DNA from 3 places in the Enterobacter sp. K510 genome. Region 3 is predicted to be linked to each of the others. Evidence: predicted binding sites of a transcription regulator. Region 3 holds the regulator's gene; each other region holds the start of a gene.

Region 1 (7,355 bases), on a different contig from region 3:
GGTGCGGACCTGGCGCAGACCGGTGCGATGGCGCTGATGGTAGCGCTGATTTCCATCCTGGTTTACGTCGGCTTCCGCTTTGAGTGGCGTCTGGCGGCCGGTGTGGTTATCGCGCTGGCGCACGACGTTATCATCACCATGGGCGTACTGTCGCTGTTCCATATCGAAGTGGATCTGACGATTGTCGCCTCGCTGATGTCGGTGATCGGTTACTCGCTGAACGACAGCATCGTGGTCTCGGACCGTATTCGTGAAAACTTCCGCAAGATCCGTCGCGGAACGCCGTACGAAATCTTTAACGTGTCCCTGACCCAGACGCTGCACAGGACGTTGATCACTTCAGGAACCACCTTAGTGGTGATCCTGATGCTCTACCTCTTTGGCGGCGCCATGCTGCAGGGCTTCTCACTGACCATGCTGATCGGTGTGTCCATCGGTACTGCATCGTCGATTTATGTCGCGTCAGCGCTGGCGCTGAAACTGGGCATGAAGCGTGAACACCTGCTGGTGCAGAAAGTCGAGAAAGAAGGCGCGGACCAACCGTCAATTCTGCCGTAAACCGACGCTCTGCGTTGAAAACCGCAGCCTCAGCGCTGCGGTTTTTTTTCGCCTGCGTTTTACGGGCAAAAAAAAGCCAGCGGTTAAGCTGGCTTTTCGATGGGGCTGACAGACAAATCAGAAGTTATAACCTGCCACCAGGTAACCACCCCAGCCGGTAGAGCGGACGTTTTCTTTCATCCATACCAGGTCTGCATCATCATTCCACTGACCGCCGTTGTGCCAGTAACGCGCTACTACCGAGTAGTGCCAGTGATCGTAGCTCAGGGACAGAATGTGGCTGGAGGCGATGGAGTCGTTGGTACGCTGCTTGATGCCGTTCATCGCATAGCTGCTCTTATCGCCCAGGTCCGAGCCCCAGTCAAAGTTGGTGAAGCCGATGTAGCTCAGGTTACCGCCCCACAGTTGGGTGATCGGCACGAAGTATTTCACTTTGAAACGGTAGCCGTCCCACTCGTTTTCGTTCTCCGCCAGGTAGTTCTGCCACTGGTATTTCGCATATACGTTCAGTGACAGGCTCATCGGCAGGCCGGTATCGATGTCGGTACCGAGACCCATGTACCAGGTGCTCTGACGGCCAGAGGCGTTGCGGCCCATGTCGTAGATGTAGTTGTTCGCGAAATACCACTCTTTGAACGGACCGAAGCTCAGATCGGCGCCGGTCAGCTTATCGATAGAGAAACGCGGTTCGATTTCCATAAACAGCGGCGAACCATGGTTCCAGATCCCGCGGGCATCGGTGTTACCACCGAAGAATACCGGCGCATCCAGGTAACCATAGAAATCAAACCAGTCTTTTTTGGCAAATGCTTCATATTCCAGGTAGGTATCGTTACGGATCTGCGGTCCAAAACGGGTGTGATAGCTGCCTACCACGTTCACGCTCTGGTGCCACCAGTCGGAAACGAACTCCGGCTTGTCATTTTCTGCCGCATTGACTGCGAATGAGGAGGAGAGAGCCAGTGCTGCACCGGCGACGAGTAATGTTTTTTTCATAGTTTAGCCACTGATTAGGTTCCCTTGCGGGAGCGAAAGAACGCGCGTATTGAGTTTCTAAATGTTTCGTATTTCAGCGAGCCTATTATAAGTATCCATGCTCACAAAAATATGTGTTGTTTCACATATCTATTACGCACGTAATCGATTGCGTTCACGTTTGCGTATATAAAACGCAGGGATTGTACTGAGATTCATCTGTCTTGCAAATATTTCGTGGAAAAAGGCGGGAAGGGAGGGAAAAGGGCGAGTGGCTCGCCCTTGAACAGGATCACTGATTGGTGGCGGGCTGAATATCGTGGACACGCACAAAGCCCAGCTGGTCCGGCGTGATGCCGTTAAGCTGCAGCGGCAGATCAACGTCGCTCGGCGCCAGGGTGCTGGCCGGGGCGTTAATCAGCTGGTTTTGCACGTTCACTTCCTGATAATCGTTGGTGGTGCCCTGGATCTGACCCCATTCCACCGTACCGCTAAACGCTGGCAGCGGATCGTTCGATTCGCCCTGAATGCGCAGCGTCACGCGCGTGCCGTTCGCATCAGGAGCGATGTTCACCAGCGACATCTTCAGCATACCGATCTGGCTGTGCAGAAGGGCAGGGGTATTCGCGCCAGGCAACAGGTAGACACCGCTGCTGGATTTGGCGTTCAGCGCATTTTGCTGGGTGATTTTCACCGTCTCCTGATTCAGCTTACTCATTTCTTTGTTAAGCGTGCTGACACTTTGATGCAACTGGCGGACTTCGCTCTGCTGCGCGCAGGCGCTGAGGGTAAACAGGCTGCCGACCAGCAAAATTTTCAGGTAACGTCTTGTCATCGTGTTGGTTTCCTTGCAAAGAGCATTGCCTGTAATAGTAGCCTGCACGAACCGGCTTGCCATCGATCCTTTATCTCAAAAGCGGTCTTGCCTTTGTTGTCACGGCAGATCAGGTTAAAATAGATTTCAGCTAATTTTAACGTCAGGACGCCGTATGCATTGCCCATTCTGTTTAGCCGTGGATACCAAAGTAATTGACTCCCGCCTGGTCGGTGAAGGGTCGTCCGTGCGCCGCCGCCGTCAGTGTCTGGTATGTAATGAACGCTTCACCACTTTTGAGGTGGCAGAACTGGTGATGCCGCGCGTGGTGAAAAGCAACGAGATCCGCGAGCCGTTTAACGAAGAAAAACTGCGTAACGGCATGCTGCGCGCGCTGGAAAAACGCCCGGTAAGCGCCGATGACGTTGAAATGGCGCTGAATCATATCAAATCCCAGCTGCGCGCCACCGGCGAGCGCGAAGTGCCGAGCAAAATGATCGGCAACCTGGTGATGGAGCAGCTGAAAAAGCTCGATAAAGTCGCCTATATCCGCTTCGCCTCGGTTTACCGCAGCTTCGAAGACATCCGCGAATTTGGCGAAGAGATCGCCCGCTTACAGGATTAAGCTCATGCACGATGAGATGTACATGGCGCGGGCGCTGAAACTGGCGCAGCGCGGTCGTTTTACCACCCATCCTAATCCCAACGTCGGCTGTGTGATTGTCAAAGACGGCGAGATTGTCGGCGAAGGCTATCACCAGCGGGCGGGCGAGCCCCATGCTGAAGTCCATGCCCTGCGTATGGCGGGCGAAAAGGCGCGTGGCGCCACCGCCTATGTCACCCTGGAACCCTGTAGCCATCACGGACGCACGCCACCCTGTTGCGAAGCTTTGATTAACGCGGGCGTGACTCGTGTAGTGGCGGCGATGCAGGACCCCAATCCGCAGGTTGCCGGGCGCGGCCTGTATCGCCTGCAACAGGCAGGCATTGAGGTCAGCCACGGGCTGATGATGAGCGAGGCGGAAAATCTTAACAAAGGTTTTCTGAAGCGTATGCGCACCGGGTTTCCTTACGTGCAGCTGAAGCTGGGCGCGTCGCTGGATGGCCGCACCGCCATGGCCAGCGGCGAAAGCCAGTGGATCACCTCACCGCAGGCAAGGCGCGATGTGCAACGTCTGCGCGCGCAGAGTCATGCTATCCTCACCAGCAGCGCGACGGTGCTGGCGGATAATCCGCAGCTTAACGTCCGTTGGGACGAACTCCCGGCGGACGTACAGGCGCAGTACCCGCAGGCGCAGTTACGCCAGCCGCTACGTATTGTGGTCGACAGCCAGAACCGCGTCACGCCGGAACACCGTCTGATCCAGCAGGCGGGTGAAACCTGGTTTGCCCGCACGCAGCAGGACTCGCGGTCGTGGCCGGACAACGTTCGCCACATCCAGGTGCCTGAACACAACGGCCATCCCGACCTGGTGCTGATGATGATGCTGCTGGGCCGCGAACAGGTTAACAGCATCTGGGTGGAAGCCGGGGCATCCCTTGCGGGCGCGCTGCTTCAGGCCGGGCTGGTGGACGAGCTGGTGGTGTACCTCGCCCCGAAACTTTTAGGCAGCGACGCCCGCGGTCTGTGCGTACTGCCGGGCCTTGAGGCATTAGCCGATGCGCCGCAGTTTACATTCAGTGAAATTCGTCAGGTTGGACCTGATATTTGCCTGCATTTGACCACTGCGTAATGCCCTCGTAAAAGGGAAGCAGTGCGCAAAGTATTATGATAAAATCCGCCCCCCTGCGGGGCCAAATGAACCCGTAAAGGAAGAGTATGAACATTATTGAAGCTACCGTTGCTGCCCCGGACGCTCGCGTCGCCATCACCATTGCGCGTTTCAACAACTTCATCAATGACAGCCTGCTGGACGGTGCTATCGACGCACTGAAGCGTATCGGTCAGGTTAAAGATGAAAACATCACCGTGGTTTGGGTTCCAGGTGCTTATGAGCTGCCGCTGGCGGCTGGCGCACTGGCAAAAACCGGTAAATATGATGCGATTATCGCGCTCGGCACGGTTATCCGTGGCGGTACCGCCCATTTCGAATATGTGGCGGGTGGCGCAAGCAATGGTCTGGCTCATGTCGCTGAACAGAGCGAAATCCCGGTAGCCTTTGGTGTGCTGACCACTGAAAGTATTGAACAAGCCATCGAACGCGCCGGTACCAAAGCCGGTAACAAAGGTGCAGAAGCTGCCCTTACCGCGCTTGAGATGATTAATGTATTGAAGGCCATCAAAGCCTGATTTTTTTGTAAGGGGAATTTCCGTGAAACCTGCTGCTCGTCGCCGCGCCCGTGAGTGTGCCGTCCAGGCGCTTTACTCCTGGCAGTTGTCCCAGAACGACATCGCCGATGTTGAATACCAGTTCCTGTCTGAACAGGATGTCAAAGATGTCGACATCGCGTATTTCCGCGAACTGCTGTCCGGGGTGGCGACTAACAGCGCATATCTCGATGGACTGATGAAGCCCTACCTGTCCCGTCTGCTCGAAGAGCTGGGCCAGGTCGAGAAAGCGGTACTGCGTATCGCGCTGTTTGAACTCTCTAAACGTGCGGATGTGCCGTATAAAGTGGCCATCAACGAAGCTATTGAACTGGCAAAAACGTTTGGCGCAGAAGACAGCCATAAGTTTGTCAACGGCGTGCTGGATAAAGCCGCACCCGCGATCCGCCCCCACAAAAAGTAATTTGCTGGTCCGCGCGGCGAAGTGCAGTTGCCATTTCGCCGCCTCCCCAGTCTCCTGTTTATCATTCTGCTGAGGCATAGCGTATGGCATGCGGCGAGTTTTCCCTTATTGCCCGTTATTTTGACCGCGTAAGACGCGCGCGTCTGGATGTCGAAACCGGCATTGGCGACGATTGCGCACTGCTCAATATTCCTGACAAGCAAACGCTGGCAATCAGCACCGATACCCTGGTTTCGGGCAACCATTTTCTTCCGGATATTTCCCCTGTCGATCTGGCGCACAAAGCGCTGGCCTCCAACCTGAGCGATCTTGCGGCTATGGGCGCGGATCCGGCGTGGCTGACGCTGGCGATCACGTTGCCGGACGTCGATGAAGCCTGGCTGGAAGCCTTTAGCGATAGCCTGTTCGAACAGATTAATTACTACGATATGCAGCTGATTGGCGGCGACACCACCCGTGGGCCGCTGTCGATGACGCTGGGTATCTACGGCTATGTGCCTGCGGGCCGCGCGCTTAAGCGTTCGGGCGCGAAGCCTGGCGACTGGATCTATGTGACTGGCACGCCAGGTGACAGCGCGGCAGGTCTGGCGATCCTGCAGGATCGGCTGCATGTTGATAATGAGCAGGACGCGCAGTGGCTGGTGAAACGCCATCTGCGTCCGACGCCGCGCATTCTGCACGGGCAGGCGCTGCGCGATCTGGCCAGTGCGGCGATCGATTTATCCGACGGGCTGAGTTCCGATCTCGGGCATATCGTGAAAGCCAGCGACTGCGGCGCGATGCTGGACATGGACGCCATGCCGTTCTCTGACGCCATGCGCCGTCACGTTGAGCCGGAGCAGGCGCTGCGCTGGGCGCTGGCGGGCGGCGAAGATTATGAACTCTGCTTTACCGTGCCGGAACGCAACCGGGGGGCGCTGGACGTGGCCATTGGTCATCTTGGCGTGCCCTTTACCTGCATCGGCCAGATGAGCGCCGATGTGGAAGGCATCCAGTTTACCCGCGACGGAAAACCGGTATCGTTTGATTTAAAAGGATACGATCACTTTGCAACCTCGTAAGGATAGTGCGAAAAGCCGTCTTAGCATGCGTAACCCCTGGCATCTGCTGGCCACCGGTTTTGGCAGCGGCTTAAGTCCGATTATGCCTGGCACGGCGGGTTCCATTGCGGCGATCCCGTTCTGGTATCTGATGACTTTTCTGCCGTGGCAGCTCTATTCGCTGGTGATCATGCTGTCGATCAGCATCGGCGTTTATCTGTGCCATCAAACGGCGAAAGATATGGGCGTGCACGATCACGGCAGCATCGTCTGGGATGAGTTCATCGGGATGTGGATCACGCTGATGGCGCTACCCACCCATGACTGGCAGTGGGTGGTGGCCGGTTTTGTGCTGTTCCGCTTTTTTGATATCTGGAAACCGTGGCCGATCCGCTGGTTTGACCGCAACGTGCACGGCGGCATGGGCATTATTGTCGACGATATTATCGCCGGGATTATCGCGGCGGCGGTGCTGTATGTGATCGGTCATCACTGGCCGATTGGCATTATTTAGCCGTTTTCCCCGGCCTGATCTTTTCAGAACAGGCCGGGGCAGCGATTATTTAAATCCCACCACGGCATGCTGTTTATACGGCATTTCCATTTCGGCGATCTGCTCCGGCGTCAGTTGCAGATCAACCGCCTGTAACAACTCTTCCAGCTGCTCTTCCCGTGACGTGCCGATAATAGGCGCGGCCACGCCCGGCTTACTCAGCAGCCAGGCCAGCGCCACCTGCGCCCGCGTTGCGCCCACTTCTTCCGCTACCGCGGCCAGGCGCTCCGCGATCTGCGCATCGCTTTGTTCGCTGTCGTCATAGAGTTTTTTACCCACTTCATCGGACACCAGCCGCGCCGTGGTTTCACCCCAGGGGCGCGTCAGCCGGCCACGGGCCAGCGGGCTCCACGGGATCACCGCGATGCCTTCCTGATAGCACAGCGGCAGCATGTCGCGCTCTTCTTCGCGGTAGATCAGATTGTAATGGTTTTGCATGGTGACGAAACGCGCCCAGCCGTGCTGTTTTTGCAGATCCAGCGCCTGGGTGAACTGTTCGGCGTGCATGGACGACGCGCCTATGTAGCGCGCTTTACCGGCTTTCACCACGTCGTTCAACGCTTCCAGGGTTTCTTCAATGGGCGTGTTGTAATCCCAGCGATGGATTTGCAGCAGATCGACATACTCCATGCCGAGGCGGCGCAGACTGTCATCAATGGAACGCAGGATCTGCGCCCGCGACA
Region 2 (7,355 bases), on a different contig from region 3:
TGCATAGCTGGCGCTGCCGATATCCGTCACCCCGAGCAGGCTGGCGGTTAACTGGCCGACGCCGATCATCAGCCCTGCGGCGACGATCACCGGGATCATGTACGAGATACCGCTGGATACACCCTGATACAGGCGGGCGAGAAAGGATTTCTCCCGCGTGCGCGACTCGCTGTTGCCGCCGTCAGCGCTGACAATGCCGTCCGGCTGGCGCAGCAGGCGGTCGATCAGGCCGTCTGCGTCTTTTAAAGGTTCTGACACCGAGGTGGCGATATAGGGCTTGCCGTTAAAACGCGCTTTGCCTTTTGGCGGCAGGGTGGCGGCGAAAATCACCCCCACGGCGGCGGCAATTTGCGCGTCGGTAACTTCATCTTCGGTGCCGTTGGCCCCCTGTTTTTCGCTCCATACCTGAATGCCCCGCGCCGCGCCCGCTTTTTCCAGTGCTTCCGCCGCCATATAGGTATGCGCGATGCCCGCCGGGCAGGAGGTGATAACAATCAAGCTTTGGCCGCCGGCAGTCACCGGCGTGCTGGCGCGGGGAGCGTTGGTGTCATCCAGCAGCGTAAGAAAATCCTCCACCGTCGCCGCTGCTTTCAGCGCCGTCACCCGCTGCTCATCCATCAGCGACAGGCTGAGGGTGGAGAGCAGGCGCAGATGTCCGGCGTCATCGCCGAAGGGCACCGCCAGCAAAAAGATCAGCTCCACCTGATCTTCACCGTCCATGGTGGGCCAGTCGCGCACCGGCTGCGTAACGCGCGCCACCGCAAAGGCGGGGCGGGCGACCACGGCAGATTTGCCGTGAGGAATGGCAACGCCCTGTTCAAAGCCGGTTTCCGACAGCTTCTCCCGCTGCCAGACCGCCTCCAGAAACGCCGCCTTATCGCTGACTTTGCCTTCGTCATACAGGCGCTGGCAAAGCTGATCCAGAATGGTCGCGCGATCGCGCCACGGCTGATCCAGCAGGATCAAGCGTTCAGATGTGATGCTGCGTAGTGACATAACCCCTCCCCATAAATGACATCCGTGCCTGCTGCGCGGGTGGTTTTTAATCAGGTTAATCGATTAACTTTAAAAATGAAGGCTGGTTAACGCGATTAACCCGGCAGAATCCACATTAAGACACCGGTTACCGCCAGGAATGTGAGGACTATCACCGGACAAAAGCCTCTGCTATGGTTATTCGATTAACCTTCACAGGATGAGGAGCAGGCAATGGCGACGATCACGCTGGCGCAGGTGGCGGCAAGGGCAGGGGTATCAACGGCGACCGTGTCAATGGTGCTGCGTAACCGCGGGCGTATTTCCCCGTCCACGCGGCAGCGGGTGCTGAAAGCGCTGGATGAGTCCGGCTATGTCTATAACCAGACGGCGGCCAACCTGCGTAACCGCAGCAGTAATCAGGTCGGACTGCTGCTGCACGACATCACCAATCCCTTTTATGGCGAAATGACCGCAGGCTTAAGTCACGAAATGGAGCGCCACGATCTGCTGCTGTTTCTGGCGAACAGCGAGGAGTCCGGCGAGCGGCAGCAAAAATTTGTCGATTCCCTGATGCGCAATAACGCCTGCGGCATGGTGCTGTGCGCCGCACGGGAAACGCCGTCGTCATTCTTTGACGCCCTTAAGCGCCGTAACATTCCGGCGATCATGGTGGTGCGACCGGCAAGCGATCCGCAGTTTGATTTTGTCGGCACCGATAATTTTCTTGGCACGCAAATGGCGACCCGTCACCTGCTCGGCCTCGGGCACCGTCATATCGCCTTTATCGGCGGCAGCGCCAGCTCCGGTACCCGGGCGCAGCGCATCGGCGGCTTTACCAGCACGTTGCTTGAGAAGGGCATTTCGCCGGAACCGGCCTGGCTGGTGACCTCGCAGGCCAGCCAGAGCGATGGGGCGCGCGTGGCGCAGGCGCTGCTGACGCAGTACCCGCAGATCACCGCAGCGGTCTGCTATCAGGATATTGTGGCCCTCGGCGTGATGCAGGCGCTGCGAAAAATGGGCCGCGAAGTGGGGCGTGACTTTGCGCTGGTGGGCTTTGACGATATTACTGAAGCCGCGCTGGTGCAGCCTGCGCTCACCACCGTATCGGTGGCGGCGAAAGAGATTGGCCGTAAAGCCGGGGAGCTGCTGTACAGTCGCATTCAGGGCAATGATGAGCCGCCCCAGCGCATTATTTTACCGCCCGCGCTGGTGGTCAGGGAGTCCTGCGGCTTTCGCTGATCATCATGCCTTTTACTGATATTTTTCGGCGTATATCATTAAATTCTAATATCGACGTTTTTGGCTGGTCGCCCCGCGCGGGGCTGGTTACTCTGAAAACGTTTTTTCAGCATTTCATTAACAAAAGAGTACAACTATGCAAGAGGCAAACATCCGCGTGGCCATCGCGGGAGCCGGTGGCCGTATGGGTCGCCAGCTGATCCAGGCGGCACTGGCAATGGAAGGCGTGGCGCTCGGCGCGGCCCTTGAGCGCGACGGATCGTCGCTGCTCGGCAGCGATGCGGGTGAACTGGCGGGCGCGGGCAAAACCGGCGTTACCGTGCAGAGCGATCTTGAGGCCGTGAAAGACGATTTTGATGTCTTTATCGATTTTACCCGCCCGGAAGGCACGCTGGCGCATCTGGCCTTCTGCCGCGAGCACGGCAAGGGCATGGTGATTGGCACCACCGGCTTTGACGACGCGGGCAAAGCGGCCATCAGCGAGGCCGCACGGGACATCGCTATCGTCTTTGCGGCGAACTTCAGCGTCGGCGTGAACGTGATGCTTAAGCTGCTGGAGAAGGCCGCCAAAGTGATGGGCGATTACACCGACATCGAAATTATCGAAGCGCATCATCGCCACAAAGTGGATGCGCCATCAGGCACGGCACTGGCAATGGGCGAAGCCATTGCTCAGGCGATGGATAAAGATCTGAAGGCGTGCGCGGTGTACAGCCGTGAAGGGTACACCGGTGAACGCGTGCCGGGCAGCATCGGTTTTGCCACCGTGCGCGCAGGCGACATCGTGGGTGAACATACGGCGATGTTCGCCGATATCGGCGAGCGCATTGAAATTACGCACAAAGCCTCCAGCCGGATGACCTTTGCCAATGGTGCGGTTCGCTCGGCATTGTGGCTAAAATCTAAGCAAAACGGTCTTTTTGATATGCGTGATGTGCTGGATCTCAACAATTTATAGCTATTATTACCTCTCGTGATGTGGTTGTGGTAATCATAATTAATTGATTACATGGGGCAATATTTTATTGCCCCTTTATTTTTGCTCTTCATTGATATTTTTCTATTAAACCTCTAAAAGTTGCAATCTTCTTCGGTTTATTTGTTTCTGTAATGTAAATTTTGACCATCTGGTCCGGTTTTGCAGGGTGCCAGACAAATATTTCCAGTTTTCTAACCGCGCAAGCGTTTTCCTGCCTGATATAGCTGATCTTTTCACTGCCTTTGCCTTCTGTGGTTTGTCAGAGGCGCAAAAACATAAATAAAAATGGTCAATCGGGTAGACTTTTGTCTCACCTGTCTCTAGAATGCCGCCGTTTGCCGAAAATTCGCGGGTAAGCAGATTTGCATTGATTCACGGGCTCATTATGAATTAATATGCAAATAAAGTGAGTGAATATTCTCTGGAGGGTGTTTTGATTAAGTCAGCGCTATTGGTTCTGGAAGACGGAACCCAGTTTTACGGTCGGGCCATAGGGGCAACAGGTTCGGCGGTTGGGGAAGTCGTTTTCAATACTTCAATGACCGGTTATCAAGAAATCCTCACTGATCCTTCCTACTCCCGCCAAATCGTTACTCTTACTTATCCTCATATCGGTAATGTCGGCACCAATGCTGCTGACGAAGAATCCTCTCAGGTACATGCGCAAGGCCTCGTCATCCGTGACCTGCCGCTGATTGCCAGCAACTACCGCAATCAGGAAGATCTCTCCTCTTATCTGAAACGCCATAACATCGTGGCGATTGCCGATATCGATACCCGTAAGCTGACGCGTCTGCTGCGTGAGAAAGGGGCGCAAAACGGCTGCATTATCGCCGGTGATAATCCGGACGCAGCGCTGGCGCTGGAAAAAGCGAAAGCCTTCCCGGGTCTTAACGGTATGGATTTGGCGAAAGTCGTGTCCACCCAGGAGAGCTACAGCTGGACGCAGGGGAGCTGGACGCTTGAAGGCGAGCTGCCCGAAGCCCGCGCCGAAAGCGAGCTGCCGTTCCACGTGGTGGCCTACGACTACGGCGCGAAGCGCAACATTCTGCGCATGCTGGTGGATCGCGGCTGCCGTCTGACGGTTGTCCCGGCGCAAACCCCGGCGGAAGAGGTGCTGAAAATGAACCCGGACGGCATCTTCCTCTCCAACGGTCCCGGCGACCCGGCACCGTGCGATTACGCCATTGAGGCGATTAAAACGTTTCTCGACACCGATATTCCGGTGTTCGGTATCTGCCTCGGCCATCAGCTGCTGGCGCTGGCCAGCGGTGCCAAAACCGTGAAGATGAAATTCGGTCACCACGGCGGTAACCACCCGGTGAAAGACGTGGAAAACAACGTGGTGATGATCACCGCCCAGAACCACGGTTTTGCGGTGGACGAGTCCACCATGCCGTCAACCCTGCGCGTGACCCACAAGTCGCTGTTCGACGGCACGCTACAGGGCATCCATCGTAACGATAAACCGGCGTTCAGCTTCCAGGGCCACCCGGAAGCCAGCCCCGGCCCGCACGATGCCGCGCCGCTGTTCGACCACTTTATTGAACTGATCAAGACTTACCGTTCTGTCGCCAAATAATCAGGAGCCATAAAAGCCATGCCAAAACGTACAGACATAAAAAGCATCCTGATCCTTGGCGCTGGCCCGATTGTTATCGGCCAGGCCTGTGAGTTCGACTATTCCGGCGCGCAGGCGTGTAAAGCGCTGCGTGAAGAGGGTTACCGCGTTATTCTGGTGAACTCTAACCCGGCCACCATCATGACCGACCCGGAAATGGCCGATGCCACCTATATTGAGCCTATCCACTGGGAAGTGGTGCGCAAAATCATCGAAAAAGAGCGTCCGGACGCGGTGCTGCCAACCATGGGCGGCCAGACGGCGCTGAACTGCGCGCTGGAGCTGGAACGTCAGGGCGTACTGGAAGAATTCGGCGTGACCATGATTGGCGCGACCGCCGACGCCATTGATAAAGCCGAAGACCGCCGCCGTTTCGACATCGCCATGAAGAAAATCGGCCTCGATACCGCCCGCTCCGGCATTGCGCACAATATGGAAGAAGCGCTGGCGGTTGCCGCTGACGTGGGTTATCCGTGCATTATTCGTCCGTCCTTTACCATGGGCGGCACCGGCGGCGGTATCGCTTACAACCGCGAAGAGTTTGAAGAAATCTGCTCCCGCGGCCTCGACCTCTCGCCGACCAAAGAGCTGCTGATCGATGAATCGCTGATTGGCTGGAAAGAGTACGAAATGGAAGTGGTGCGTGATAAGAACGACAACTGCATCATCGTCTGCTCCATCGAAAACTTCGATGCCATGGGCATCCACACCGGCGACTCCATCACCGTTGCGCCAGCGCAGACCCTGACCGACAAAGAGTATCAGATCATGCGTAACGCCTCGATGGCGGTGCTGCGTGAAATCGGCGTCGAAACCGGCGGCTCTAACGTCCAGTTCTCGGTGAACCCGAAAAACGGTCGCCTGATTGTTATCGAAATGAACCCGCGCGTTTCCCGCTCCTCGGCGCTGGCCTCGAAAGCCACCGGCTTCCCGATTGCTAAAGTGGCGGCGAAACTGGCGGTAGGTTACACGCTGGACGAACTGATGAACGACATCACCGGTGGCCGTACTCCGGCCTCGTTCGAGCCGTCCATCGACTATGTTGTCACCAAGATCCCACGCTTTAACTTCGAAAAATTCGTCGGCGCTAACGACCGCCTGACCACGCAGATGAAATCCGTCGGCGAAGTGATGGCGATTGGCCGCACCCAGCAGGAGTCGCTGCAAAAAGCGCTGCGCGGTCTGGAAGTGGGCGCGACTGGCTTTGACCCGAAAGTGAGCCTTGACGATCCGGAAGCGCTGACCAAAATCCGCCGTGAACTGAAAGACGCAGGCGCCGAGCGTATCTGGTATATCGCCGACGCCTTCCGCGCCGGGCTGTCCGTCGACGGCGTGTTCAACCTGACCAACATCGACCGCTGGTTCCTGGTGCAGATTGAAGAGCTGGTGCGTCTGGAGGAGAAAGTCGCGGAAGTGGGCATTAACGGCCTCGACGCGGATTTCCTGCGTACCCTGAAGCGTAAAGGCTTTGCCGATGCGCGTCTGGCAACCCTGGCGGGCGTGCGCGAAGCCGAAGTGCGTAAGCTGCGTGAGCAGTACAACCTGCACCCGGTTTACAAGCGCGTGGATACCTGTGCGGCGGAGTTCTCCACCGACACCGCGTACATGTACTCCACCTATGAAGAAGAGTGCGAATCGAACCCGAATCCGGATCGCGAAAAAATCATGGTGCTGGGCGGCGGGCCGAACCGTATCGGTCAGGGCATTGAGTTTGACTACTGCTGCGTACATGCCTCGCTGGCGCTGCGCGAAGATGGTTATGAAACCATTATGGTGAACTGTAACCCGGAAACCGTCTCCACCGATTACGACACCTCCGACCGTCTGTACTTTGAGCCGGTAACGCTGGAAGACGTGCTGGAAATCGTGCGTATCGAGAAGCCGAAAGGCGTGATTGTGCAGTACGGCGGCCAGACCCCGCTGAAACTGGCGCGTGCGCTTGAAGCCGCCGGTGTACCGGTTATCGGCACCAGCCCGGATGCCATCGACCGCGCCGAAGACCGCGAACGTTTCCAGCAGGCGGTGGATCGTCTGAAGCTGAAGCAACCGGCGAATGCGACCGTGACGGCCATCGAAATGGCGGTCGAGAAAGCGAAAGAGATTGGCTACCCGCTGGTGGTGCGCCCGTCCTACGTGCTCGGCGGCCGCGCGATGGAAATCGTTTATGACGAAGTGGATCTGCGTCGCTACTTTATGACCGCCGTCAGCGTCTCCAACGATGCGCCGGTGCTGCTGGACCGCTTCCTGGACGATGCAGTGGAAGTGGACGTTGACGCCATCTGCGACGGCGAAATGGTGCTGATTGGCGGCATCATGGAGCACATCGAACAGGCTGGCGTGCACTCCGGCGACTCCGCCTGCTCTCTGCCAGCCTACACGCTGAGCCAGGAGATCCAGGACGTGATGCGCCAGCAGGTGCAGAAGCTGGCCTTCGAGTTGCAGGTGCGCGGCCTGATGAACGTGCAGTTTGCGGTGAAAGACAACGAAGTCTACCTGATTGAAGTGAACCCGCGTGCGGCGCGTACCGTGCCGTTCGTC
Region 3 (7,355 bases):
CGGATAAATAAAGTCTCGATCACGCTCTGTGCTTTGGTTTTTGCTTCGCTGACGTTTGCGCCATTAAGCCAGGCGTCTGAACAGGCGCGGCCCTCTGCCGTGCAAAAAACGCATCTGGCGAAAACCAGCGACCGTAAGAAGCAAAGCACGACCCAAAAGACAACAAAGAAAAGCAGTGGCAGCAGTAAAAAAATAGCTAAAAAAGCATCCAGCAGATCCGCCAGTCAAAAAACCTCCAGCAGAACAAAACGCGTCTCATCCGGTACTAAAACCAGCAGCCTCGCCTCACGCAAAAGCAAATCCAGCCCGGGGAAAATTGCCGCCGTTACCTTTACGGAAAAGTGCACCACCCGCAAAGGCCGCAAGCAGCACTGCGTGAAAGTGAAAAGCAGCAAGCCGGTTACCCTGGCAGACGCGCATAAAGTGCGCATTAAAAAGGCCCAGACGGCGGCGTTATCGACATTAATGAATCAGATCGGCAAACCCTATCACTGGGGCGGCACCTCGCCGCGTACCGGCTTCGATTGCAGCGGGCTGGTGTATTACGCCTATAAAGATCTGGTGAAGTTCCGCATCCCGCGCACCGCCAATGAAATGTATCACCTGCGTGATGCCTCGCCGGTCAACCCGGGCGAGCTGGAACGGGGCGATCTGGTGTTCTTCCGCACGCAGGGTCGCGGCACCGCCGATCACGTGGGCGTCTACGTTGGCAATGGCAAATTCATCCAGTCGCCGCGCAGTGGTCAGGATATTCAAATCACTTCCCTTAGCGAAGATTACTGGCAGCGTCATTATGTGGGCGCGCGCCGGGTGATGACGCCGAAAAACGTCCGCTAAAAAAAACACCCTGCCGGACTGCGCAGGGTGTTTTTCTTTTTTACTCAGTAACGATCAGTTCGCCACGCATTCCCGGCGGGCATCGGCGCGACCGGAAAACAGCACCAGCAGCAGCGCGAGCGCCGCAATAACAGCGCCCATCACCGGCACGACGGCGTAGCCTAATCCTGCGGAGATCACCGCGCCGCCTGCCGCCGCGCCCAGCGCATTGCCGAGGTTAAAAGCGCCGATATTCACGGACGAAGACAGCCCCGGCGCTTCATGAGCGACACGCATCACGCGCATCTGCAATGGCGGCACCACCGCGAACGTTGCGGCACCCCACACCACCATCGCCACGGCCGCGCCGATATCGCTTTTCACCAGCAGCGGGATCGCCAGCATGATCACCATCAGCAGCAACAGAAAGCCTTTCAGCGTGCCGCTGACGGAACGATCGGCAAACTTACCGCCCAGGTAATTGCCCAGCGAGAAGCCCACGCCGATCAGCACCAGCATCGCGGTGACAAAGAACGGCGTCGCGTGATTAAGCTCCTGCAACACCGGCGAGATGTAGGTATAGAGAGTGAACATCGCCCCGGCGCCCAGCACGGTGGTCAGCAGCGCCGATAAAACCTGCGGGCGCATCAGCACCGCCAGCTCCTGGCGCACATCCGGACGCACGCCCGCGCTGCCCTTCGGCAGGGAGAAGAACAGGCTTAACATCGACACCACGCCAAGACCTGCGGTGGCGAGGAAGGACATCCGCCAGCCGATGGTTTCCCCAAGCCAGGTGGCCGCAGGAACGCCGCCGATATTGGCGATGGTCAGTCCCATAAACATGGTCGCCACGGCGCTGGCCTGTTTATGTTTCGGTACCACGCTTGCGGCCACCACTGACCCCAGGCCAAAGAAGGCGCCGTGGTTAAGACTGGTGATAATGCGCGACAGCAGCAGCGTGGTGTAATCCGGTGCAATGGCCGACAGTACATTACCGAGGGTGAAAATCGCCATCAGGAAGATCAGCGCGTTACGGCGGGCGCGGTGCGACAGCAGCAGCGTCATCAGGGGGGCGCCCACCATCACGCCGATCGCATAGGCGCTGATCAGCATGCCGGCGGCAGGGATCGAGACGTCAACGCCACGGGCGATTACCGGCAGCAATCCCATGGGTGAAAATTCAGTTGTACCTATCCCAAAAGCCCCGATTGCCAGTGACAGCAGGGGAAAATTTATCTTCATTATTACATGACTCCAGTAATGCGATGGCGTACAGAGCGCCTCGCGGTGAAGTCAAAAGCATGACATTAATCACAAAAAAACAGAAGTTAATGAAGTGACAAAAGATTATTGCAAATTTGATAACAATCGGCGGGAATGAAAAAGAGAGGGAGAGCGCTCTCCCTGCTCTGGATCAATTAAAAGCGGCAGTCATTGCGCCAGCAACGATCAGGCTGAGCACGATTACGGTAGTAAACAGCGAATACTTCAGATTGCTATCCATCATTTTTTCTCCTTTGTTAACCCCCACAAAAAGTGAGATTGCTCATTTTTGCACAGTTAAACGCAAAAATCTTCTCTGTTTTAGATTGATAACCATTTTTAGGCTTCCCCTTTTCATCAAGATCAGCCAGAATTCCACGCTAAATTTATTCGCGTACCGGCCACTGACCCCTCCTGACGTCCTGTGTTGTTTTCCCGGCGTATCGCAACCTGAAAATGTTGCGCGAAGGGTTTTTTAAGGCAAACGTTTACCTGTAGCAGTATCAGGAGCTTAAGATATGGTCTGGAGTGAGATCTAATGGCAACAATTAAAGATGTAGCGAAACGCGCAAACGTTTCCACTACAACCGTATCACATGTTATTAACAAAACCCGTTTTGTTGCGGAAGAAACGCGCAACGCGGTGTGGGCAGCTATCAAAGAGCTGCATTATTCCCCGAGCGCGGTGGCGCGCAGTCTGAAGGTTAACCATACCAAGTCGATTGGCTTGCTGGCGACCAGCAGCGAAGCGCCCTACTTTGCCGAAATCATTGAAGCTGTTGAGAAAAACTGCTTCCAGAAGGGCTATACCCTGATCCTCGGCAACGCCTGGAACAATCTTGAAAAGCAGCGCGCTTATCTGTCGATGATGGCGCAAAAGCGCGTCGACGGCCTGATGGTGATGTGTTCTGAATACCCGGACCCGCTGTTGCGCATGCTGGAAGAGTACCGTCATATCCCGATGGTGGTGATGGACTGGGGCGAAGCGAAAGCGGACTTTACCGATTCGGTGATCGATAACGCCTTTGAAGGCGGCTATATGGCGGGCCGGTATCTGATCGAACGCGGCCACCGTGAAATCGGCGTCATTCCGGGCCCGCTTGAGCGTAACACCGGCGCGGGCCGTCTGGCGGGCTTTATGAAAGCGATGGAAGAAGCGCTGATTAAGGTGCCGGAAAACTGGATCGTGCAGGGCGACTTTGAGCCGGAATCCGGCTACCGCGCCATGCAGCAGATCCTCTCCCAGCCGCATCGTCCGACCGCAGTCTTCTGCGGCGGCGACGTGATGGCGATGGGCGCGCTCTGCGGGGCTGATGAAATGGGTCTGCGCGTGCCGCAGGACGTGTCGCTGATTGGTTATGACAACGTGCGCAACGCCCGTTTCTTCACCCCGGCGCTGACCACCATTCACCAGCCGAAAGACTCGCTGGGCGAAACGGCCTTCAATATGCTGATGGACAGGATCGTCAGCAAGCGTGAAGAGTCGCAATCCATTGAGGTGCACCCGCGTCTCATCGAACGCCGCTCGGTCGCCGACGGCCCGTTCCGCGACTATCGCCGCTAAGCCTGCCGGGAGCCAGTCACTCTGGCTCCCGCAACCACTCTTTATTCAGCGTCTCGCTGTCTCCTAAATAATCCAGCAGCCAGCTTAAGGCGGGCGAATTATCCTTTTGCTGCCACGTCAGGCAACAGGCGGCATCCGGGAAGGGATTTTCAAGCGGCAGCGCCACCCACTCTCCGCGATCAAGCCAGGGCCTGGCAAAATGCGCCGGTACCATGCCGATACACAATCCCGCCGACAAACAGGCCGCCGAGGATTCCCAATCGGGCGCGATGATGCGCCGCTGGTTATCCAGCAGCCAGGTAATACGCTTGGGCAGCGAGCGGGAGGTGTCCTCGCGCACCAGCGACGGCCAGTTGCGCAAGGTGTCATCGCTCAGCGGCCCGTCCATCGCCGCCAGCGGGTGTTCACGGGATACCACGCACTTCCAGCTCAATTTCCCCATATCCCGGAAGGCGTAGCGCCCGCCCACCGGCACCGCCTGGGTCGCGCCAATCGCCAGTTCCACGCGGCCATCCGCCAGCGCGTCCCACACGCCGTTGAATACTTCCTGAAAGACGATCAGCTCCACATCCTGAAAGTGGCGGTAGAAATCGACGATCATTTGCCTGCTACGTTCGGGCTTAACGATATTGTCCACCGCGATGGATAACTGCCCCCGCCAGCCGTTGGCGATCTGCTGACACTGCTGACGGGTGATCTGCATTTTTTTGATAACAGATCGCCCTTCCTTTAAAAACCAGCGTCCGGCGGGAGTAAGCACCACGTCACGGTGACGGCGCTCGAACAGTGGCACCGCCAGCCACTCTTCCAGCTGCCGCACCGTATAGCTCACCGCCGATGGGACCCGGTGGAGTTCCTGCGCGGCGGCGCTGAAGCTGCCGGTTCGTGCCACCGCATCAACCACTTCCAGTGAATATTCTGACCACATGTTCTGCCTGCAAATTTTTTGAATGCAATGTGCAAATATTAGCGTTTCACAACCGTCATTGCACTCCCTACACTCTGCCGCTCTGCTCACCTGCCAAAACAAGAGAACGTGACATGAAACCTGGAAAAGGATTTTTAGTCTGGCTGGCGGGGTTAAGCGTACTGGGCTTTCTGGCTACAGATATGTATTTACCCGCCTTCGCCGTTATTCAGAATGATCTTCAAACCCCGGCGGCTGCTGTCAGCGCCAGCCTGAGTCTGTTTTTAGCCGGATTTGCGGTTGCGCAACTGGCGTGGGGTCCGCTGTCCGATACTTATGGTCGCCGCCCGGTGCTGTTAAGCGGTCTGGCGCTCTTTGCCGTCGGCTGTCTGGGCATGCTGTGGGTGCGCGACGCCACCTGGCTGCTGGTGCTGCGTTTTATCCAGGCGATCGGCGTCTGCGCCGCCGCCGTCACCTGGCAGGCGCTGGTGACGGATCACTATCCGGCACACCGCACTAATCGTATCTTCGCCACCATTATGCCGCTGGTGGGTCTCTCTCCGGCCCTTGCGCCGCTGCTGGGCAGCTGGATCCTCGCGCATTTTTCCTGGCAAATGATTTTTATGACGCTGTTTGTCATTACGCTGGTGCTGATGCTGCCCGCGCTGCGCCTGAAGCCGGTGGTAAAAAAAACCACCAGCAGCGACGTGCCGCTGACCTTTGCCACCCTGCTCCGTTCCCGGGATTACCGCGGTAACGTGCTGATCTACGCCGCCTGCTCCGCCAGCTTCTTCGCCTGGCTGACCGGCTCGCCCTTTATCCTCAGCGAAATGGGCTACGGCCCGGCGGCCATTGGCCTGAGCTATGTGCCGCAAACCATCGCCTTTCTGATCGGCGGCTATGGATGCCGCGCAGCGCTGCAAAAGTGGCAGGGTAAAAAGTTACTGCCGTGGCTGCTGGTGTTCTACGGTCTGAGCGTGGCGGGTACCTGGATAGCCGGGCTGGTGGCGGGTCAATCCCTCACTGCGCTGCTGGTGCCCTTCTGCGTGATGGCAATGGCGAACGGCGCCATTTATCCCATTGTGGTGGCCCAGGCGCTGCGCCCGTTCCCGCAGGCGACCGGACGTGCGGCGGCGCTGCAAAATACCCTGCAACTGGGGCTCTGTTTCCTTGCCAGTCTGGTGGTGTCCGCGCTTATCGGCACGCCGCTGTTGACCACCACCAGCGTAATGCTGATCACCGTATTACTGGCCGCTGCCGGTTACCGGATGCAGCGTCATGGTGTAACAGACGCGGATGCTGAAACCGCCTCTGCATAGTTCACCGGGCAACTATGTTACAAACCAGTGATTAGGTTGCTAAGAATTTACTATTGTATCTGCCGGATCTGAGGCCTATACTCATTTCCGGCACATATAATTACGATAAATATTATGCAGTAACAGGCGCAGGATGACGCCTCTCTCACCACGGATGGCCTTTTCGGCAAGGGTAATCTCCCTTCCTCTGTTCTACGTCGGATTTCTGGCTCGCGGACCATTCCGTGAGATTTCTCACAAACCCTAAAAAGCGACTACGCTGTTTGAAGGTTCTGATCACATACAGGTGATGGAGAAGCTATGAGTTCATCGTGCATAGAAGACGTTAACATACGGGATGATGACTGGTTTCGTATCGTAAGCGAACTGCTTGGCCGGGCGGGGATCACAATCAACGGTTCGTCCCCGGCAGATATTCAGGTCAAAAATCCTCATTTTTTTAAACGCGTGCTGCAGGAAGGATCGCTGGGGCTGGGTGAAAGTTATATGGACGGCTGGTGGGATTGCGAACGGCTGGACATTTTCTTCAACAACGTCCTGCGTGCCGGTCTTGAAAACCAGCTCCCGCACCATCTCAAAGATACACTGCGTATAGCGGGCGCCAGATTATTTAATTTGCAGAGCAAGCGCCGGGCATGGATCGTCGGCAAAGAGCATTACGATTTGGGTAATGATCTGTTCAGCCGCATGCTGGATCCGCAAATGCAATACTCTTGCGCCTACTGGAAGGATGCCACGACGCTGGCAGACGCCCAGCTTGCCAAGCTAAAACTGATTTGCGAAAAGCTACAGCTCCAGCCCGGAATGCGTGTGCTCGACATCGGCTGTGGCTGGGGTGGGCTTGCGCAGTACATGGCGCAGCACTATGACGTCAGCGTGGTGGGCGTGACGATTTCTGCGGAACAGCAAAAAATGGCGCAGGAACGCTGTCAGGATCTCGATGTGACTATTTTGCTCCAGGATTATCGCGATCTTAACGAGCAGTTTGACCGCATCGTCTCTGTCGGCATGTTCGAACACGTTGGTCCTAAAAACTACGCCACCTATTTTGAGGTTGTCGATCGCAATCTGAAACCTGACGGCCTGTTTTTACTGCACACTATCGGCTCGAATAAAACCGACCACCACGTCGATCCCTGGATCAATAAGTACATCTTCCCTAACGGCTGCCTGCCGTCGGTGCGGCAGATCGCCACCGCCAGCGAGCCGCATTTTGTGATGGAAGACTGGCATAACTTCGGTTCGGATTATGATAAAACGCTGATGGCCTGGCACAGCCGTTTTCAGGCCGCCTGGCCGGAGATTGCCGGCAATTATTCTGATCGTTTCAGAAGGATGTTCAGCTACTATCTCAATGCCTGTGCGGGGGCGTTCCGCGCGCGGGATATTCAGCTCTGGCAGGTGGTGTTCAGCCGGGGCGTGGAAAACGGCCTGCGTGTGGCGCGTTGATAAAAAACCCCGGCTTGCCGGGGTTTTTTGTGGAATT

Evidence for each region. The regulator PurR, encoded in region 3, represses purine synthesis genes. The targets are predictions, from matches to a motif close to CANGCAAACGTTTGCNTG.
Region 1: a site for PurR is predicted at 1,692-1,709, ahead of ACQUTD_RS07150 (nucleoside-specific channel-forming protein Tsx). Genes of this name have one in related genera too.
Region 2: a site for PurR is predicted at 3,393-3,410, ahead of carA (glutamine-hydrolyzing carbamoyl-phosphate synthase small subunit). Genes of this name have one in related genera too.

Annotation. Positions count from the first base shown of each region.
Region 1 is NZ_JBNRLQ010000003.1:358,402-365,756, reverse strand. It holds gene secF (protein translocase subunit SecF) at 1-558, shown strand, start outside; gene ACQUTD_RS07150 (nucleoside-specific channel-forming protein Tsx) at 676-1,554, opposite strand; gene ACQUTD_RS07145 (SadB/YajI family lipoprotein) at 1,826-2,368, opposite strand; gene nrdR (transcriptional regulator NrdR) at 2,523-2,972, shown strand; gene ribD (bifunctional diaminohydroxyphosphoribosylaminopyrimidine deaminase/5-amino-6-(5-phosphoribosylamino)uracil reductase RibD) at 2,977-4,080, shown strand; gene ribH (6,7-dimethyl-8-ribityllumazine synthase) at 4,167-4,637, shown strand; gene nusB (transcription antitermination factor NusB) at 4,660-5,079, shown strand; gene thiL (thiamine-phosphate kinase) at 5,163-6,140, shown strand; gene pgpA (phosphatidylglycerophosphatase A) at 6,121-6,633, shown strand; gene ACQUTD_RS07110 (aldo/keto reductase) at 6,679-7,355, opposite strand, start outside.
Region 2 is NZ_JBNRLQ010000006.1:200,091-207,445, reverse strand. It holds gene ACQUTD_RS12460 (fructose-specific PTS transporter subunit EIIC) at 1-996, opposite strand, end outside; gene ACQUTD_RS12455 (Mal regulon transcriptional regulator MalI) at 1,210-2,217, shown strand; gene dapB (4-hydroxy-tetrahydrodipicolinate reductase) at 2,354-3,175, shown strand; gene carA (glutamine-hydrolyzing carbamoyl-phosphate synthase small subunit) at 3,630-4,778, shown strand; gene carB (carbamoyl-phosphate synthase large subunit) at 4,797-7,355, shown strand, end outside.
Region 3 is NZ_JBNRLQ010000004.1:308,628-315,982, reverse strand. It holds gene ACQUTD_RS09340 (NlpC/P60 family protein) at 1-837, shown strand, start outside; gene ACQUTD_RS09335 (MFS transporter) at 892-2,058, opposite strand; gene cydH (cytochrome bd-I oxidase subunit CydH) at 2,231-2,323, opposite strand; gene purR (HTH-type transcriptional repressor PurR) at 2,618-3,643, shown strand; gene punR (DNA-binding transcriptional activator PunR) at 3,660-4,571, opposite strand; gene punC (purine nucleoside transporter PunC) at 4,685-5,869, shown strand; gene cfa (cyclopropane fatty acyl phospholipid synthase) at 6,170-7,318, shown strand; gene ACQUTD_RS09305 (riboflavin synthase subunit alpha) at 7,355-7,355, opposite strand, start outside.